DNA from 4 places in the Streptomyces sp. MK37H genome. Region 2 is predicted to be linked to each of the others. Evidence: riboswitches for the same ligand, from Rfam matches in the RefSeq annotation. Region 2 holds a riboswitch; each other region holds the start of a gene.

Region 1 (3,079 bases), on a different contig from region 2:
AGTGCCCTCGCTATGTTCACCGGCAAACCTTGTCGCCATAGCGCCATAGCGCCATAGGAGAGGTCAATCGCATGCGTTCCGGTAATGGTCGACACCGTCGCCCCCGTCAGGCCCCGGCCATCATCGTCGCGGCGGGGGTCACGGGAGCGGGCCTCGCCATACCCCTCTTCGGGGCGGCTGGCGCACAGGCCGCCCAGACCGCCACATGGGATCACGTCGCCGAGTGCGAGAGCGGCGGTATGTGGAGTGCCAACGAGGGCAACGGCTTCTACGGCGGGCTCCAGCTGACCCTCGACATGTGGAAGGAGTACGGCGGCACGGAGTACGCCCCGCGCCCCGACCTCGCCAGCCGCTCCCAGCAGATATCCGTCGCCGAGGCGATCCTGGGCGACCGCGGCCCCGACGCCTGGCCGAGCTGTGCGCTGGGCGCCGGGCTCACCGACGGCGGCGGCGCCCCCGATGTGGACCCCGGCAGCACGGCCACCCCGGACCCGGGGACGGGCCGCGGCGAGGACGGCCCGGGGGACCGGGGACGGGACGGCTCCTCCTCGGACGCGGACCGTTCGGACCCGGACCGTTCGGGGACGTCCGACGGCGCCGACAAGCCGGACGCGCCGGATGCGTCCGGGTCGGCCGAGGGCCCGGAGGCGCCCCACACCTCCAAGTCCCCCGACGGGTTGGACGGCTCCGCCTCTGACGACCCGGCGTCGGACAGCCCCTCGGCGTCGGACGGCTCCAAGACCCCCTCGGCCGACCCGTCGCCCTCCGGCCGCCACCGCGGCGCTCCGGACGCCGGGGAGCGGGCCGACGACGGCGGTACGGAGAGCGCACGGCCCTCCGGGCGCCATGCCTCGCGCGGCGCGTCGGACCGCGATGGGAGCTCCGCGGACGGCGATTACACTGTTCGCCCCGGTGACAACCTGTCAGGGATCGCCGAGCACCAGAACGTGTCCCGGGGTTGGGAAGAGCTCTACGAATCCAACGAGGACCTCATCGGTACCGACCCCGATCTGATCATCCCTGGTCAGCGACTTGACCTCGCCATCAGGGAGCAGTGATTCGGGGGGAATTGCCCGATCTGGACCCGGTGAGACATACATCTCGTCACATTTTCCGGGGCGCACCTCGTGTCCGATCCCTCCTCACCCGGCCCCACCTGCGTCGATGTGGGCCGGGTGAGATCAATTACAGCCCCATTCACTGCCCTTGGGGTGTTTGAACGTTCTTGGGAGGTGTGTTTAACGTCTTTCCGCTCGCCACCGCGGGCACCGTCGATCGTCACGCCGAATCCTGCCGGCGGTCGGGGGGAAACCGACGCGTCAGCGCCGAAGGCAGGAGCGGGGGACCCAAGGTAGGTGCCGAGTGGCCTGTGGATACGGGCTTGTCGGCTAGGGGTGAAGCCGGGAGCGACCATCGCGACCGGCCGGGCAACTCACGTCCGAACCCGACAGCTCACCTCGTAGGCGTCGGTGAGGAAACGAACCAAAATGCTCAAGTCCAACGGGAAGCACCGCCGCCCCTCCAAGGCCACCCGTATCGCCGCGCTCACCGGTCTCGCCGGTGCCGCCGTGGCGGCACCGCTCATCGGGGCGACCTCCGCCTCCGCGGCCACCACCTCCCAGTGGGACCAGGTCGCGCAGTGCGAGTCCGGTGGCAACTGGTCGATCAACACCGGCAACGGCTACTACGGCGGCCTGCAGTTCTCGAGCTCCACCTGGGCCGCCTACGGCGGCACGGCCTACGCCTCCACCGCGGACAAGGCCAGCAAGGCCCAGCAGATCCAGATCGCCGAGAAGGTCCTGGGCAGCCAGGGCAAGGGCGCCTGGCCGGTCTGCGGCAAGGGCCTGACCTCCGGCGGCAGCCCGTCCGCCCCGTCCGCGCCCTCCGGCTCGCAGGACCAGTCCTCGGCGACCACCAAGTCGGCCCCGGCCGCCAAGCAGGCGCAGCCGAAGGCCCAGCCGAAGGCCCAGCCGCACACCGCGCCCGAGCACGCCGCGCGCCAGCAGACCCGTGGCCCGATCAAGAAGGGTGACGGCGAGTACAAGGTCAAGTCCGGCGACACCCTCGGCAAGATCGCCAAGGCCCACGACGTCAAGGGCGGCTGGAAGAAGCTCTTCGAGCTGAACAAGGACATCGTGGAGCAGGCCGACCTGATCTTCCCGGGCCAGCAGCTGCACCTCCGCTGAGCCACGGCCACGGTCACGGCCCCGCCTGAGGACTCCCCCCGAGGACCTCCCCTGAGGCCGGCCCCCGAGAACGAGCCCCGGCCGGGCGTGCCGCCCCATGGCGCGCCCCGCCGGGGCTTTCCCAATGCATAAGAAATCTGGATTTTTGATCCAGAAACTGGCTTTTTGCGTCGCGCCCCTGTCTCGTGGGGCGGGCGAACGCGGGGCGCAGCCCTCCCGGCCCGTTAGGCTCGTGCTGCTACCGCAGACCCATACGAAGGAGAACCTCGTGCCGTCCATCGACGTCGTCGTAGCTCGCGAGATCCTCGACTCGCGAGGCAACCCCACGGTCGAGGTCGAGGTTGGCCTCGACGACGGCAGCACCGGCCGTGCCGCCGTGCCGTCCGGCGCCTCCACCGGCGCCTTCGAGGCCCTCGAGCTCCGTGACGGCGACAAGAACCGCTACAACGGCAAGGGCGTGGAGAAGGCCGTCCTCGCCGTGATCGAGCAGATCGGCCCCGAGCTGGTCGGCTATGACGCCACCGAGCAGCGGCTGATCGACCAGGCGATGTTCGACCTGGACGCCACCCCGGACAAGTCCTCGCTCGGTGCCAACGCGATCCTCGGCGTCTCCCTCGCCGTCGCGCACGCCGCCTCCGAGGCGTCCGACCTCCCCCTCTTCCGTTACCTCGGCGGCCCGAACGCCCATCTGCTGCCGGTGCCGATGATGAACATCCTCAACGGCGGGTCGCACGCCGACTCCAATGTGGACATCCAGGAGTTCATGATCGCGCCGATCGGCGCGGAGTCCTTCTCCGAGGCCCTGCGCTGGGGCGCCGAGGTCTACCACACCCTGAAGTCCGTGCTGAAGGAGCGCGGTCTGTCCACCGGCCTCGGCGACGAGGGCGGCTTCG
Region 2 (3,079 bases):
GGCTGACCGTCGGAGACGTACGCGGCAAGGGGCTGGGGGCCGTGGAGGTCGTGGCGATCCTCCTGGGCTGCTTCCGGGAGGCGGCGGAGCAGGAGACGACCCTGGAGGCGCTCGTGGGCCGCCTGGAGCGGGCGCTGCAGCGCGAGGGCGCCCGGCGGGCCGACCTGGAGGTGGTCGAGGGATTCACGACGGCCGTGGTGGCCGAAATTCCGCGCGGCGACTCCACCCTGCGGCTGATCAACCGCGGCCATCCGGCGCCGCTGCTCCTGGAGGAGGACGGCGCGGTGCGCGCCCTGGACCCGGAGGCGTCGGCGCTGCCGGTGGGGATGGGGGAGTTGGCGGGCTGGCCGGACCGGGTGATGGAGCTGGCGTTCGCGGAGGGGGAGACGCTGCTGCTGTTCACGGACGGGGTGACGGAGGCCCGGGACCGCCATGGCGAGTTCTATGACCCGGAGGAGCGGCTGCGCGGCCGCCGCTTCGCCGGTCCGCAGGAGCTGCTGGACGCCTTGGTGGCCGATGTCGAGCGCCATACGGGTGGCGGGACGCCGGACGACATGGCGCTGCTGGCGGTACGTAGGACCCCGGCCCGCGGCAACGGGCGGGGCAACGGGCGGGGCAACTGTGGGGGGAGCGACAGGCCGAACCCCACGCCGTCGTAGCCGACCAACGACCAACCAACCGCACCGCACCGCGCCGCACACCGTGCGTAATCGACCGAGCCCCCTCCGCATAACAATTGACGCACGATCGATCCGTATGCGGTTTTGCCAAGTCTTGCCCAGTACGTCGACTCGCCCCCATCTGTCCCCTCTTGAGCGCTAAGTTCATGCCAAAGGTGCGCGGATTCCTCGGAACAGCTTGGAATCACATCGCGCTCTCTATTAACGTTCGATAACGCAGCGCGGTCGTCACAACCGTCGCAAGGGCGGCACCGTGCGCCGTCGCCGAATCCCGTACGCACTGCGGCAGCACCGCACCACCAGCAGCACCAAGGGAACCGGGGAACCAACAACCTTGGGGTGAATCGGGTCGAACCTGACCCGTAGGAGACCTTCCTGCTCCGAACCCGTCAGCTAACCCGGTAGGCGAGAGGGAAGGAAAGGAGTGCGCCTCCGTGGCGTCCAACAGGTCTGTCCTGGACGAGGCCCCGTATCGCACACGGGGAGGCGGTTTGGGGACCGCCACCGCCTACGGCCCCGGCTTCGACGCCGGCGGTGGGATGAGCTCAGGGGACGGCCGATTCGCCCCCGACGACCCTTACGCGTTCGGCCCCGACGACCGCTACGCGGATGAGGGCGCCTCCGAGGGCCCGGGTGCCGGATTCGAGGCCGAGACCTGGGAGGAGTGGAACCCCACCGAGGAGTCCATCGCTCCCGTACGCGGCCGGCACCGCGTGGCCAAGCAGCGGGGCGGAACCATGGCGCGCAGCGGCGCCGTCCTCGGGGTCGGCGTGATCGCGGCGGTCGGTGCGGGCGGTATGGCCAGCGCCAAGGACCGTCCCGCGCTCCCCATATCCATGCCGGACCTCGGCCATGTCGCCGATGAGGTCAAGGCCGGCCTGCCCGCCGCGAAGGACCTGCCGGGCATCGGCTCCTGGGCGTCGGACGACAGCAGTGGCGCGCAGACCGCCGCCGCCCCGCTCTCCCAGGCCGGTCTGACCACCGAGGACGAGCAGCGCGGCACCACCGACGCCGGCGAGGCGCTCCGCGCCCGCATCCTCCAGCAGGCCGAGAACCAGCAGAACGCGGCGGACGAGGACAGCCGCACCGCTGCGGCGCAGGCCGCCGCCAAGGACGCCAGGGCCGCCGCGGCCAAGGCCGCCGACCAGGCCGCGGAGGCGGCCGCCAAGCGGAAGGCCAAGGCCGAGGCGGAGAAGAAGGCCGCCGAGCAGCGGGCGAAGGAGGCGGCGGAGAAGAAGGCCGCGGCCGAGCGCCAGGCCAAGCTCGCCGCCGCGTACACCCTCCCCGTCGGCTCGTACACCCTGACCGCCAGCTTCGGCCAGGCGGGCGACATGTGGTCGGCCGACCACACCGGCCAGGACTTCGCCGCCCCGACCGGCACCCCGGTCAAGGCGCTGCACGGCGGCACCATCACCCAGGCGGGCTGGGCCGGTTCGTACGGCTACCGCATCGTGCTGACCCTGAGCGACGGCACCGAGCTCTGGTTCTGCCACCTGTCCTCGATGGTGGTCACCTCCGGCAAGGTGTCGACGGGCGACGTCATCGCCCGCGTCGGCGCCACCGGCAATGTGACCGGCCCGCACCTCCACCTCGAGGTCCGGCCGGGCGGCGGCTCGCCGATCGACCCGATGCCCTGGCTGCGCCAGCACGGGCTGAACCCCTGATACCCCGGCGGCCCTGGCGCTCTCTCCCCCCTTGACGCCAGGGCCGCCGGTTTACGTCCCGGCGGGGCTTTACGTCCCGACAGGGCTTTACCTCCCGACAGGCCGACCTTCACGAACGCACGCCGGAACAACCCCGTCCGGCCAACCGTTGTAAAGACGTATGGCTGACAACACACAGAAGATCGGTGATCTGTCCGTTTTCCCGCTCTCCCTCGGTGGGAACGTCTTCGGCTGGACCGCGAACGAGGCCGAGTCCTTCCGGGTGCTCGACGCCTATGTGGCGGCGGGCGGCAACTTCATCGACACCGCCGATGTCTACTCCGCCTGGGTACCGGGCAACGAGGGCGGCGAGTCCGAGACCATCCTCGGCAACTGGTTCGCCTCCCGCGGCAACCGCTCCGACATCGTCCTCGCCACCAAGGTGGGCGGCGGCGCCCCGGAGCCGCGCGGGCTGACCTCGTCCGCCATCAAATCGGGCGTCGAGGAGTCCCTCCAGAGGCTGCGCACCGACTACATCGACCTCTACTACACCCACTACGACGACCCGTCGGTGCCGGTGGAGGAGATCATCACCACCCTGGACGAGCTGGTCAGGGAGGGCAAGGTGCGCGAGATCGCCGCGTCCAACGTCGGCGCGGACCGCCTGGAGGCCCAGCTGACCTTCTCCACCCGGGAGAACCTGGCCCGCTACGTCGCCCTCCAGCCGCACTACAACCTGGTCTCGCGCGACACCTT
Region 3 (3,079 bases), on a different contig from region 2:
AGGATCGTCCGCGCGGTGGGGTAGTCCTCCTCGAACTGGAGGATGTTACGGATCGTGGCGCCCCGGAAGGCGTAGATCGACTGGTCGGCGTCGCCCACCACGCACAGCTCGGCGGCCGTGGTCTCCTCGGTGTCGGTGCCCACCAGCTCGCGCACGAGTGTGTACTGCGCGTGGTTGGTGTCCTGGTACTCGTCCACCAGGACATGCCGGAAGCGGCGGCGGTAGTGCTCGGCGACGTCCGGGAACGCCTGGAGCAGATTGACCGTGGTCATGATGATGTCGTCGAAGTCCAGCGCGTTGGCCTCGCGCAGCCGCGCCTGGTACATCGCATACGCCTCGGCCAGGGTCTTCTCAAAGCCGTCCGTAGCCTGTCCGGCGAAGGTCTCCTCGTCGATCAGCTCGTTCTTGAGGTTGGAGATCTTGGCGCTGAAGGACTTCGGCGGGAACCGCTTGGGGTCGAGGTCCAGATCCCGGCAGACCAGGGACATCAGCCGCTTGGAGTCGGCCGCGTCGTAGATCGAGAACGACGAGGTGAAGCCCAGCTTCTTCGACTCCCGGCGCAGGATGCGGACGCAGGCGCTGTGGAACGTGGACACCCACATGGCGTTGGCCCGCGGGCCGACGAGCTCCTCGACGCGCTCCTTCATCTCGCCCGCCGCCTTGTTGGTGAAGGTGATGGCGAGGATCTGGCCGGGGTGGGTGCCACGGGCGCCGAGCAGATAGGCGATGCGGTGGGTGAGCACCCGGGTCTTGCCGGAGCCGGCGCCCGCGACGATCAGCAGCGGCGAACCGGTGTGCTCCACGGCCGCCCTCTGCTGCTCGTTCAACCCCTCGAGCAGGGCGGACGGGTCCACGACGGGCCGGGCCGCGCCGTCCCGGTAGTGGGCCTCCCGGGGCACGGGCGCGTCGAAATCGCCGCTGAAGAGGTGATGCGGCACGTCCTCGGCGCCACCGTGGCCAGGGGGCGCCGAATCCTCGGGCGGCGGTGGCCGCTCCTCGTCCGAAGGAGGCCCGAGGTCCGCCAGGAAGCTGTCGTCAAAGAGGCTGCTCATCGCTCCCCGAGTCTAGGCCGCCCCACTGACAGCCGACGTCCGAACATCACGAAACGGTTTCGACCAAAACGGCCACCAGTCTTCACAGGAGCCCCACGCGTTGGCTACCGTCCTGCGTCAGGCGGCCCGGAAGATCCGTCGGCGAACCACGTCGGCACGGGCGGCCTCCGCCGAGTCCGGTACGCCGTGAGGCGCCCGGAGCCGGGGACCCGCCCTCCTAGCCCCCCTTCGGGGAGGAGGGGCCCTCGCAACACCGGGGTGAATCGGCCCGACCGGTCTGGCACGCGAGTGCCGCCCGGACACGGCCGTAGGGCAACCTTCCGAACCGCCCGAACCCGACAGCTAACCCGGTAGGCGGTCCACGGAAGGAGTCGCCTCCCTTGGCGTCGCACCGCAAGCCGCGGAGCCGAATACCCGCCCCGCTCACCGGTCACAGCCGCCGTACGGCCGTCGGGTTCACCACGGCCGCCCTCGCATCCGTCACCCTCCTCTCCCAGTCGGCCAACGCCGCGCCCACCGACCCCAAGCCGGCCGCCCAGTCGATCGAGCAGGTGAAGGAGAAGGTCGACACCCTCTACCACCAGGCGGAGACCGCCACCCAGCGCTACAACGCCGCCAAGGAGCGCACCGACCAGCAACGGGCCAAGGTCGACAAGCTGCTGGACTCCGTCGCCCAGCGCACCGAGAAGCTCAACGAGGCGCGGCGCATGCTCGGCACCTACGCCGCCGCCCAGTACCGCGACGGCGGAATGGCCCGCTCCGCCGCGACCCTGCTGTTCTCCAACGATCCGCAGGACGTCTTCGACCAGTCGCATCTGATGGACCGGATGACCGGCCGGCAGAAGCAGGCCGTCGACGACTTCCAGAAGCAGCGGGTGAAGGCCGCCAAGGAGCGCGGTAAGGCCAGCGAGAGCCTCGCCTCGCTGACCGCGTCCCAGAAGCAGCTGAAGGTCCAGAAGAAGACCGTCCAGGACAAGCTGACTGAGGCGCGGCGGCTGCTGGCGAATCTGACCGCCAAGGAGAAGGCGCGGCTGGCGGCGATCGAGAAGAAGAAGGCGGAAGAGGCCCGCCGTAAGGCCGCCGAGCTGGCCGAGAAGCAGCGGCAGGAGGCGGCCGCGCGCAAGAAGCAGCAGGAGCAGAACGCGGGTGGCTCCGGTTCGACGGCGCCCTCCACGCCCTCGGCCCCGGCCAACAGCTCCAAGGCGGCCCAGGCCATCGCCTTCGCCAAGGCGCAGCTCGGCAAGCCGTACGTCTGGGGCGCGACCGGGCCCAGCTCCTTCGACTGCTCGGGGCTGACGCAGGCGGCCTGGAAGTCCGCCGGGATCTCGCTGCCGCGCACCACCTGGGACCAGGTGAAGGCCGGTACGCGGGTCTCGACGTCCCAACTCCAGCCGGGCGATCTCGTCTTCTTCTACGACGACATCAGCCATGTCGGCCTCTACATCGGCGACGGGATGATGATCCACGCCCCGAAGCCGGGCGATGTGGTGAAGAAGGCACCGATCACGGAGATGCCGATCTACGGGAGCGTGCGGCCCTCGTAGGCCCCTGAACCTGACGATGCCGCCGCCCGGGGCCGGACCCCGGGCAGCGGCATCGTCATCGGCTCAGCAGCGCCGTCAGTGGCTCAGCGGCGCCGTCAGTGGCTCACGTGCCGGGCTTGCGCCCGTAGACGTACACGTCGTCGCCGTTCTTCAGCAGGCTCCAGTACTTCTTGGCCTCGCCCTTACGCATGTTGACGCAGCCGTGGGAGCCGGGCGGGGACCATACGCTGCCGTCGATCGAGTGAAACGCCTGGCCGCCGTCGAAGAACTGGCTGTAGGGCATGGCGACCTTGTAGAGCGTCGACCAGTGGTTGATGTTCCGCCAGTAGATCCTCTTCAGCCCGGTGCGGGTCTCGAAGCCGTCCCGCCCGGACCGCACCGGCACCGGTCCGTAGACCAGCCGGGAGCCGTCCTGTACCCAGCTCAGCTGGCGGGTGAGGTCCACGCAGGCGATACGGCCCTTGTTGACCGGGCACTTCTTCG
Region 4 (3,079 bases), on a different contig from region 2:
CGGACGCCTGGGCCAGCGTCTCGTGGAACCAGTCGCCCAGCGGCCGCAGTTCGCCGAGCTGACCGCCCTGGGCGCGCTCCCGGCCGAGCCGGACCAGTCCGCGCAGCACCTTCAGATGGGCCTCGGTGCGGCGCTGTGCGGCCCGTGCGGCGCCCAGCGGCTCCAGCAGCGCGCGGATGTCCAGCAGATCGGCCGCCTCGCGCTCGGAGGGCTGGGCGACGCAGGCCCCCGCGTGCCGCCGGGTCGTCACGAAGCCCTCGGACTCCAGGGTGCGCAGGGCCTCGCGGACCGGCACCCGGGAGACGCCGTAGCGCCGGGCGAGCAGTTCCTCGGTGAGGCGGCTGCCAGGCTGATACGCACCGGAGACGATGTCGTCGCGAATCGCCGCGCAGACCGCGTGTGCCGAAATCCGGCGACCGCCCTGGACCGCGTTCGTATCCCCGCTCACTTACGGTCCCGCATTGTCGAACCTCCGCTTTAACGCCCGCGAAACGCGGCCATGGAACGCGCGTTGAACGACTCTATTCCACGCGGCCGCCATTTCCGATGGCGGGAAGCATTTCATGGATATTTTTTGGTCAGGCGGGCGGTGGCACGCCGAAGGCCCCGTCCGTCGGACGGGGCCTTCTCGGAAGTCTCGCGGGATCTCGGATGGCGGGACCGCGCGGCGTTCGCGTCGGACGCGCGACGGGTCAGACGTTGACGCCGTGCGTACGCAGGTACGACAGCGGGTCGATGTCCGAGCCGTAGTCCGGGCTGGTGCGGGCCTCGAAGTGCAAATGCGGTCCGGTGACGTTGCCGGTGGCGCCCGACAGGCCGATCTGCTGGCCGGGGGTGACCTTCTGGCCGACCGAGACGCTGATCGACGACAGGTGGCCGTACTGGGTGTACGTGCCGTCGTTCATCTTGATGACGACGTTGTTGCCGTAGGAGCCGCCCCAGCCCGCCTCGACGATCTCGCCCATGCCCACGGAGTGCACCGTGGTGCCGGTGGAGGCGTTGAAGTCGATGCCGGTGTGGCTGCCGGAGGACCACAGCCCGCTGGACGCCTGGTAACCGGTGGAGACGTAGGAGCCGCTGATCGGCGACACGAAGGTGTTGAGGCGCTTGCGCTCGGCCTCGCGCGCCGCGCGCTCCTTGGCCTCGCGCTCGGCCTTGGCCTTCTTCGCCGCGGCCTCCGCCTTTCTGGCGGCCTCCTGGCGGGCGATCGCCTCTGCCTTGGCCTTGGCGGCGGCCTGCTCGGCGGCGGTCTCCTGGGACTGCGCCTGGGCCTCGATGTGGTCCGCGATCCCGTCGCCGATCACGATCGCCTGGGTCAGACCGGTCTGCTGGGGATCGGGGCCCCCATCGGCCGCGAACGCCTGTCCGGTGATCCCGGCGACCACACCCGAGGCGACGGTCGTGATGCCCACGACGTTCGCGCCCGTGCGGACGTTGACCTTGCTGGTGCGGCGATGCTTCCCGGTGGCAGTGCGGGTGGACGCCATACTGAGGCGCACTCCTTTCCTTCCTTCTCGCCTACCGGGTTAGCTGACGGGTTCGGAGCAGGAAGGTCTCCTACGGACTCCTCCCCCGGCCGGGGAAGGCGCCCGATTCACCCCTGGGGACGTGTTGGGTCCCCGGCTCCCCTGGCTCGCGCCGTACGGGGACTCGGCGATGACTGTCCGGTGCCGCGGGTGCGGCGGGTCGCTGGCGAACAGCCGGACTGACGCTAACGGGCCCGCTTTCGATCACCAAACGGTTCCGGTTTTTTGTTGCTCTCCCCACAAACCAAACAAGCGGTCAATCCCATAAATCGGGCATGTCGGAAGGGCTTCGGCGCCCTTACGGGGCCGGGGCCCTTCCGCTGTCGGCTCATGGACCGGACGTCCGCCGGACCGCCTGCCGGACCGTCAGCGAGCCGGCCGGACCGGCGGCACTGCGCACGGATCCGGCCAACACTCCTCGGCTCAGCCGGAGATGACGCGCACCTCGCCGATGCCCAGCGCCCGGACCGGCTCCTCGATCGCCGAGGCGTCCCCGACCAGCACCGTGACCAGCCGGTCCGCCGGGAAGGCGCTCACCACCGCGGCGGTGGCCTCCACCGTGCCGGTCTCCGCCAGACGGGCGTACAACTGCGCCTGGAAGTCGTCCGGAAGATGCTGCTCGACCTGGTCGGCGAGGGTGTTCGCGACGGACGCCGCCGTCTCGTACTTCAGCGGGGCGACGCCCACCAGGTTCTGCACCGCGACATCGCGCTCGTCGTCCGTCAGCCCCTCCTCCTTCAGCGTGCGCAGCACCTTCCAGAGGTCGTCCAGCGCGGGGCCGGTGACCTCGGTGGCCACCGAGCCGCTGATCGCCAGCATCGAGGCGCCCGAGGAGCCGCCCGTGGGCGACGGGGGCCCGGAGCGCAGCACCTGGCCGAAGGCGCGCACCCCGTAGGTGTAGCCCTTCTCCTCGCGCAGCACGCGGTCGAGACGGGAGGTGAGGGTGCCGCCCATGCAGTACGTGCCGAGCACCTGCGCGGGCCAGACCCGGTCGTGGCGGTCGGCGCCCACGCGCCCGATGAGCAGCTGGGTCTGCACCGCGCCCGGCCGGTCGACGATCACCACACGGCCGGTGTCGTCCGCGACGATCGGCGGAGCCGTGCGCGGCGCGCCCGCCCCGCCCGTCCAGGCGCCGAGGGTGTCGGCGAGCGCCCGGTCCAGGTCGACGCCGCCGAGGTCGCCCACGATGACGGCGGTGGCGGTGGAGGGGCGGAGATGCGCCTCGTAGAAGGCCCGCACGGCCGCGGCGTCGATGCCCTCGATGGTCTCCTGGGTGCCCTGGCGCGGCCGGGACATCCGCGACTCGGCCGGGAAGAGCTCCGCGGAGAGGGCCATCGAGGCGCGGCGGGCCGGGTTGGCCAGCTCATGGGGGATCTCGTCCAGCCGGTTGCGCACCAGCCGCTCGACCTCGCCGTCCGGGAAGGCGGGGGCGCGCAGCGCGTCGGCCAGCAGACCGAGCGCCTTGGGCAGCCGGGAGGCCGGGACCTCCAGGGAGAGGCGGACGCCGGGGTGGTCGGCGTGGGCGTCCAGCGTGGCGCCGCAGCGCTCGAGCT

What was found. Region 2 has a riboswitch for cyclic di-AMP ahead of GWI24_RS41400 (M23 family metallopeptidase). Riboswitches for the same ligand answer to the same signal wherever they lie in the genome.
Region 1: it holds a riboswitch for cyclic di-AMP, as region 2 does, so the genes downstream of both, GWI24_RS11095 (transglycosylase family protein) here and GWI24_RS41400 (M23 family metallopeptidase) in region 2, are expected to answer to the same signal.
Region 3: it holds a riboswitch for cyclic di-AMP, as region 2 does, so the genes downstream of both, GWI24_RS26640 (NlpC/P60 family protein) here and GWI24_RS41400 (M23 family metallopeptidase) in region 2, are expected to answer to the same signal.
Region 4: it holds a riboswitch for cyclic di-AMP, as region 2 does, so the genes downstream of both, GWI24_RS31160 (M23 family metallopeptidase) here and GWI24_RS41400 (M23 family metallopeptidase) in region 2, are expected to answer to the same signal.

Annotation. Positions count from the first base shown of each region.
Region 1 covers NZ_JAAAYH010000055.1:15,927-19,005, reverse strand. Annotated here, with positions in the region: gene GWI24_RS11100 (transglycosylase family protein) at 72-1,058, shown strand; cyclic di-AMP (ydaO/yuaA leader) riboswitch at 1,314-1,481, shown strand; gene GWI24_RS11095 (transglycosylase family protein) at 1,488-2,186, shown strand; gene eno (phosphopyruvate hydratase) at 2,455-3,079, shown strand, end outside.
Region 2 covers NZ_JAAAYH010000605.1:429-3,507, forward strand. Annotated here, with positions in the region: partial or broken gene GWI24_RS41395 (PP2C family protein-serine/threonine phosphatase) at 1-659, shown strand, start outside; cyclic di-AMP (ydaO/yuaA leader) riboswitch at 933-1,103, shown strand; gene GWI24_RS41400 (M23 family metallopeptidase) at 1,115-2,344, shown strand; gene GWI24_RS41405 (aldo/keto reductase) at 2,505-3,079, shown strand, end outside.
Region 3 covers NZ_JAAAYH010000216.1:8,212-11,290, forward strand. Annotated here, with positions in the region: gene pcrA (DNA helicase PcrA) at 1-1,052, opposite strand, end outside; cyclic di-AMP (ydaO/yuaA leader) riboswitch at 1,211-1,425, shown strand; gene GWI24_RS26640 (NlpC/P60 family protein) at 1,433-2,596, shown strand; gene GWI24_RS26645 (L,D-transpeptidase) at 2,700-3,079, opposite strand, start outside.
Region 4 covers NZ_JAAAYH010000296.1:5,258-8,336, reverse strand. Annotated here, with positions in the region: gene GWI24_RS31165 (GntR family transcriptional regulator) at 1-448, opposite strand, end outside; gene GWI24_RS31160 (M23 family metallopeptidase) at 693-1,487, opposite strand; cyclic di-AMP (ydaO/yuaA leader) riboswitch at 1,502-1,666, opposite strand; gene GWI24_RS31155 (pitrilysin family protein) at 1,950-3,079, opposite strand, start outside.